Regions from separate parts of the Rhodococcus erythropolis R138 genome, predicted to be linked through region 1. Evidence: riboswitches for the same ligand, from Rfam matches in the RefSeq annotation. Region 1 holds a riboswitch; each other region holds the start of a gene.

Region 1 (2,262 bases):
GCGAACAGCCTGATCGGCGAGAACGCCGCGACTGACGTTGGGCTGGAAGAAGAAGCTCACACCCGGGTTCGGCCTTGTGAGGATTCGTCCGCCTGCGCCCTCGATCTGCGGCGCATCCTGCGGAAGCGCATCGCTGACCGCATCGAGCTGGCCGGAGGCCACGCTGCCTGCCCGCACACCGGATTCGGGGACCACAGTGAAGTCGACGCCGTCGAGGTAGGCCTCACCCTGATGCGCGACCGCGTCCGACGCCCAGTTGTATCCCGCACGCTTGGCGATCTTGACGCTCTTGTCCTGCTGCCAGTCGGTGTACACGAACGGTCCGGAGGCGATCACCGCGGCACCGGGGCAGCGCTGCTCGGATGCCAGCGCGGTGGTGGAATCGGCGAGGATTCCGAGCTGTGGCGTCGAAGTTGCCTGCAGGAACTGAACATTGGGTCCGGAGAAATTGATCTTCGCCGTGTGAGCATCTACGACGTCGGTACCCGTGTACGAGGACAGGTAACTCTTCGCCAACGACGCGTTCGGTCCGAGATTCTTGACCGAGTCGAAGGTCTTCTTCACCGAATCCGCCGTCACCGGTGTGCCGTCACTGAAGGTGGCGTCGTCGCGAAGGACGAACGTGAAGCTAGCGGCGTCGGGGCTGATCTCCCAACTCTTGGCGAGCCACGGGGTGATCTCTCCGGTGTCGGGATTTTGATCGGTCAGCGAATCCACCACGGTCCGAGTGACATACACGGTCTGGTTACTGCCGGCCTGGGCCGGATCGGCGCACGTCGGCGCCTGCGACAGACCGTAGCGAAGGGTTCCGCCGGACTGGGCGGGGCCTGCGTCGGCAGCACTGTCACTCCCGCTGCTGCAGCCGGCGAGGACGGTGCCGAGAACCGAGACAGCACCGATACCGGCGATTACGGTCGCGCGTTTGCGGGCACCGAATGAGGGCGAAGACACCAAGAACTCCTAAAGAGGCATGCCGAAGAGCGCACCCGTCGCCTGAGACGAGAAAGGCGATCGAGCACGAATCACTTGTGAGAGAAGAGAAAACAGACTTGTCGACGACTCGCCTGAGTGTGAATGACTGACCGAGGTCAGTTGGTACAGAAAGATCCCGCGGTGCGGCACAGGTCTACGTGACGACGCGACCAGGCGGTATCGAAACCGCCTTCGACTGCCTTCATTTCGTGTTCCTCCATCGGTCCTGGCGGTAGCACCCGCACCCGATCACTCGGGGGGTTGCTGCGACTTCAATGAGCCAGGTCTCTCGGTCGCTCTGGATGGTCGTTCGCAAGTGTACGAGGTTAAACCCGGGTGTTGTCAACCCGGTCGGTAGGAATTGCTGCTCGAGTCACATTTTCGAGGACCCGAAGTTGTTTCTCGAACGGGTGGATGCCCACCTCTTCGGGCGAGAGTGACGCGTCGTAAAGCGGTGTGTATCCACTGGACAGATACAGCGCGACGGCCTCGGGTTGCCGAGGACCCGTCGTGAGAAACACCCGGTTGTATCCACGAAGTTCGATCTCTCGTTCCAACTCGCGAACGACGGCCTTGCCGAGGCCGCGCTTCCGATAGTCGACCGATGTCCAGATTCTCTTCAGTTCGGCAGTGGTGGAATCGAATTGACGAAACGCACCACCGGCGATCGGCAGACCGTCGTGGGTGAGCACCAGAAGCGCACCCTGAGGGTAGGCAAATTCTTCTGCCGGATACGTCGTGAGATCCTCGAGCATCGCTTCGCGAGTCCCGCCGTAACGCGAACTGTATTCGAGTGCCAACTCCGCGATCAGTGGAGCTGCCAAGGGATCGTCCTGCGATACCGAATAGACCTCTACCGCTCCGACACCCTCGAGCTGCCGAGTTCCGAGCTCCAGTGCCACAACACTTTCCTCCATGAATCTGGTCAACGCTCCCCCAGCCTGAAAACTTCCGGAGCGAGGGTGGTTCCGTCGACGAGGTCCGCCACAAGTTCACCCAAGGCCGGACCGAACTTGAACCCATGCCCCGAGAACCCCGCCGCCACCGTGACGGCTCCGACTCGGTCGATGACGAAGTTACTGTCCGGCGTGCTCGTGTACAGGCAGGTGAGCGACTCGACACGGGTGGAATCGACACCGGGCAACCACGACTCGGCGTACTCCACCAATCGCTGCTCTCCGTCGATACCAGGGGTGTAGTCACGGGTCTGCGGAGTCACCACCGGCCCGGTCGCGTGTTCGCCGATCTTGATCCCGTCCTCGGAACCGAGCCCGTAGATCCCCGCGGTCT
Region 2 (2,262 bases), 900 kb from region 1:
CGTAGCGCGCTACTCGGTGAACTGATCGACACGTCAGCAGACGCCACACCCGGACTGCTCCGGCGCGCACTCGACGCGGGTTGGGCACTGGACGGATGGCATATCGGCATCAAAGTCCTGGCGGTCGGTGAGGTCGACCTGGTGGCCAGGCGCAGTGAGGTCGCAGACGCCCTCGCCGCCGAGGGAATCGGCGCCAATGTCGTGGAACAGGCTGACGGCTGGGCAGCGTGGACCACTCTGCCGGGCGAGCCGCGACCGGAGTCGATCACCAGGATCGCCGAGAGCATCCGTGCAGCTCAGGCGAGGTTGGAACCCACGATGGAGACCTGGGTCGGTGTGGGACGCGCACACGACGGTCCGGCTGGAATCGGTGCGTCCCTGTCTGAGGCCGGGGATGCCGCTCGGCTCGCGGGTTCGAGGTCGCAGACAGGCCGCTTCCTGCACGTGGACCGCCTGGGTCTGGCGCAGTTGCTGCTGGCGTGGACGCGAACCGACACGTTTCAGCCCGCAGCCGCGGCACTGCTCGCGCCGCTACGCGATTCGAATGGAGAGTTGCTCGAGACTCTGTCGACGTACCTCGACGAAGAATCGTCTCTGGCTCACACCGCAACCCGAATGGGCTTGCACCGCAACACCGTATCGAGTCGGATCGATAGAATTCAGCGCCTTCTCTCGGTGGATCTCGCAGATCCGGAAACGAGACTCGCGCTCCACCTTGCTTGCCGGACCATCGCGCCCTGACGGAGATCTTCGCGGCTTCGTCTTGACAAGCACGGGAGGTTCCTGCCATCCTCGTTGCCAGGTCACGAGTACCAGTGTTCAGCCCCGGCTTGCTGGTCGGCAACCCTCCTCCGCGGTGGGGTGCTCCGGGTGACGACCCGGCTGCGTTCGAAAACGAATGCGGCAAGCGCGGACTCTTCCGGGGCCATCACCCGACGAACGAGTCCTTGAACGTGAGGATTGTCTTCGATGACTGCTGTATTGAGTGCCGACACCTGCCGCACCACCGCGATTGCCAAGGTTTCGGGTGCTGACCTGCAGGTTCCATTGGTTCAGGGCGGCGAATGCTCCTACGCCAACTTCGACTACGCCGCGAGTGCGCCGGCATTGGCCCAGGTCACCGACCGTATCGCCGAGTTGCTGCCGACATACGCCAGCGTCCACCGCGGTGCCGGCTATGCGTCCCGGATCTCCACGCTCACCTACGAGAACGCTCGTGAATCCGTTGCTCGTTTCGTGAACTGTGCCGACGATCAGGTTGTCGTCTTCACCCGGAACACCACCGATTCGCTGAACCTGCTTGCGCAGTGCGTTCCCGGCAGCACCGTCGTCCTCGACGTCGAACATCACGCAAACCTGTTGCCGTGGAACGACGCTCGTATCGTCACCGCCGCAGACACCATCGAAGAGACGATCGAGCGTCTGATCGGTGAACTGTGCACCAAGCCTGCAGCGCTGCTCGCAATCACCGGTGCCTCCAACGTGACCGGCGAGATCCTGCCGATTGCACGCTTGGCTGACATCGCTCATCGTTGCGGCGCACGTATCCTCGTCGACGCTGCTCAGCTGGCTCCCCACCGTCGCATCGACCTGCAGGAATGCGGCGTCGACTACATCGCTTTCTCCGGTCACAAGCTCTATGCGCCCTTCGGCGCGGGTGTTCTGGTCGGACGCCGTGACTGGCTCGACGAGGCTCAGCCGTACCTCGCCGGCGGCGGCGCCGTGCGTGAGGTGACCATCGAGTCCACGGAGTGGGCCTGCGCGCCTGCCCGCCACGAGGCAGGTTCCCCCAACGTTCTCGGTGCGGCAGCCATCGCGACCGCATGCGAAACCCTGCACGCGCTGGACTTCGACGTCATCGCCGAGCACGAGAAGGCACTCACCGCCCAGCTCACCGACGGATTGTCCGCCATCGAGGGCGTCTCGCTCGTGCGACTGTGGAATGACGCACCGGACGCCGTCGGAATCGTCACCTTCACCGTCGACGGATTCGAAGCGGGCGAAATCGCCGCATTCCTCTCCGCCGAGCACGGCATCGGAGTTCGCGACGGTCGCTTCTGCGCACACCCGGTTCTCGCACGCCTCGGCCTCTCCGGCGGTGCAGTTCGCGCCAGCCTCGGCCTCGGTAGCAGCTCGGACGACGTGACGCGGTTGGTAGACGCCGTGAACATCCTGGTTTCGAATCAGCGTGATTGGAACTACGCCAAGACTGCCGGTGCGTGGAACCCCGTGCCCGAGACCCGCCCCTTCCTCGGAGCCGCA
Region 3 (2,262 bases), 2.7 Mb from region 1:
GATGTCGGTGAAGACCCGAAGAGGTTCGCCGGTGCGCTGCACGTGTTCTTCGGCTGCTCGCACTTCACCCAGGATTGCCGTGACCTGCTCGTCGTCGAACGGCGTCACGAACACCAGATCGGCCGTCCGCGCCGCCAGTTCGTACGCGACCCGCTGATGTGCCAACGCGGTAACGACGGGATGCCCCTGCGGCGGGCGCGGAGTCACCGACGGTCCACGGACCGAGAGGTACTTTCCCTCGAAGTCGATGTAGTGCAGCTTGTCTCGGTCGATGAACCGGCGCTGCTCCACGTCGCGGATCTCGGCGCCGTCCTCCCAGCTGTCCCAGAGTCGCCGGATTACGTCAGCCGCCTCCGCAGCTTCGTCGAACAGGTCGCGCACGAAGTCCGGGAGGACGCCTGAAACGATCGACTGACGGTCGGCATCGGTGAGCGCGGGGATGTCGCGACGCCCAAACTGTGCTGCCTCGGATTCCGACGCCGAAACCTTCACCTGCCATCCGGCGCGACCGCGCGAGGTGTAATCCAGCGTGGCAACGGCTTTGGACACGTGAAACGGCTCGGTGTGAATGGTGGTGATGGTCGGGATCAAGCCGATGTTGCTCGTGATCGGTGCCAGTCGGGCGGCCACGAGATGTGCGTCGAGCCGAGCGCGCACCCGATCAACCGCGTCGTCGACGGGCTCGAGTGGGTTGGCCGGCACCGAGAGACTGTCCTCGATGGTGACGAAATCGAGCAGACCACGCTCGGCGGTCGTCACCACGTCAGTCCAATACGACGCGCTGAACAGCTCACTCGGGCGCGAGTGTGGCTCTCGCCAGGCTGCAGGGTGCCAACCGGCACCGTCCAGCGCTACGGCGAGATGCAACGGAGCAAGATGAGAAGAGGGGGTGGAGGTCATCGGCGCATACTCCTGTTCGAGAACTACTCGGGAGCGCACAGTGCCGACCGCAGAAACCGTCAGCACCCGACTGACGGTTCTCGTGGCGACTGCCGCTTGCGACACGCACCGCGCGTATCGCCAGGTGTGATTCCGGGGCACCCCATCGGCATGAAGGGTTGCCGTCCAGCTAGCCGGTCCTTGTTGCTGGAGCTCTGCACCTACCTCGACGGTAGTGAGTACGCGACAGCCCGGCAATCACCCAGAACTGCGCCGGGGTGCCGGAAACCGCCTGCCACCTCAGATGATCGAGCGTGCCGCCTTTTCGCTCTCGAGGATTCGAATACCGGCAGCGCTGAGCCTCCGGGCTCCCTCGGCCGCGTCGACAGGCTCACCGACCGTCACGTGCGCGCCGAGTGGAACGACCGAATGAACAATTGTCTCGTCGTAGACGTGCACCAGGTTGCACCCCTGAGCCCCGTCACGACCACGCTGACCACCGACTTCCACGTTCAAGTCCTGGGTGTAACACGTCGACGACGCCACGGACACCGGAATGCCGGCGAACGTCGCCGTCGTCGAATAGTGCAGATGCCCAGCAAGAATCGCCCGGACGTCGCTGCCACGCAAGACGTCTGCCAACCGGGACTGATCGCGCAACTCCACCAGAACCGCGAGATCCTGAATGCACGGAACCGGCGGATGATGCAGCGCCAGAATTGTTCCGTCGGGCGCGGGCACCGCCAATTCTGAGCGTAGCCAATCCAATTGACGATCCGAGATCTCACCGTAGTGGTGACCGGGAACCGACGAATCCAGGGTGATCACCCGCAGTCCGTCAAGGTCGTAGACGTTGTCGACGGGATGATCGGTGGCGTCCTCGCCCAACAGCAGAGACCTGAAAGTAGAGCGGTCGTCGTGGTTGCCCATCGCCCAGATGACCTGCGCATCGATCTCGGCCGCCACGGGTTCCACGATGGCTTTCAATTCCGCGTATGCGTCGGGGTGTCCCTGGTCGGTCAGGTCGCCGGTGAATATCAGTGCATCCGGGCGTGCGCCCGAGGCCACGATCCCGCTGAGCACTTCCCGCAATCTCGTCGACGCATCCACGGCGTCGTACAACTCCCCCTGAGCCACCAGATGCGTGTCACTGAGGTGCACCAGGAAATGCTTCGGACGCGGGTACTCGGCATTCCGAACGCTCATCGGTCTCTCGCTTCCGCTTGCCGACGCTTAGGCGCCGGTGCGGCACCTACTGATCGTCGAGACTAGTCAACCGACCAACAGTGACTGATCGGGGCACGCCCGACGAACACGAAGCGAACTCCCGCGGCGACCCTCGGGATCGAGTAGTTGAAGCTGCGAGTAGTGTGTGGACAGTGT

Evidence for each region. Region 1 has a riboswitch for S-adenosylmethionine ahead of H351_RS32965 (putative leader peptide). Riboswitches for the same ligand answer to the same signal wherever they lie in the genome.
Region 2: linked by a shared signal. The riboswitch ahead of H351_RS00275 (aminotransferase class V-fold PLP-dependent enzyme) and the one ahead of H351_RS32965 (putative leader peptide) in region 1 are both predicted to bind S-adenosylmethionine.
Region 3: linked by a shared signal. The riboswitch ahead of H351_RS12780 (LLM class flavin-dependent oxidoreductase) and the one ahead of H351_RS32965 (putative leader peptide) in region 1 are both predicted to bind S-adenosylmethionine.

The regions. Positions count from the first base shown of each region.
Region 1 covers NZ_CP007255.1:5,393,374-5,395,635, forward strand. Annotated here, with positions in the region: gene H351_RS24725 (ABC transporter substrate-binding protein) at 1-951, opposite strand, end outside; gene H351_RS32965 (putative leader peptide) at 1,089-1,193, opposite strand; SAM riboswitch class I at 1,187-1,281, opposite strand; gene H351_RS24730 (GNAT family N-acetyltransferase) at 1,299-1,889, opposite strand; gene H351_RS24735 (FAD-dependent oxidoreductase) at 1,898-2,262, opposite strand, start outside.
Region 2 covers NZ_CP007255.1:57,632-59,893, reverse strand. Annotated here, with positions in the region: gene H351_RS00280 (PucR family transcriptional regulator) at 1-741, shown strand, start outside; SAM riboswitch class IV at 802-916, shown strand; gene H351_RS00275 (aminotransferase class V-fold PLP-dependent enzyme) at 970-2,262, shown strand, end outside.
Region 3 covers NZ_CP007255.1:2,724,052-2,726,313, reverse strand. Annotated here, with positions in the region: gene H351_RS12780 (LLM class flavin-dependent oxidoreductase) at 1-1,005, opposite strand, end outside; SAM riboswitch class IV at 988-1,101, opposite strand; gene H351_RS12775 (phosphodiesterase) at 1,180-2,085, opposite strand.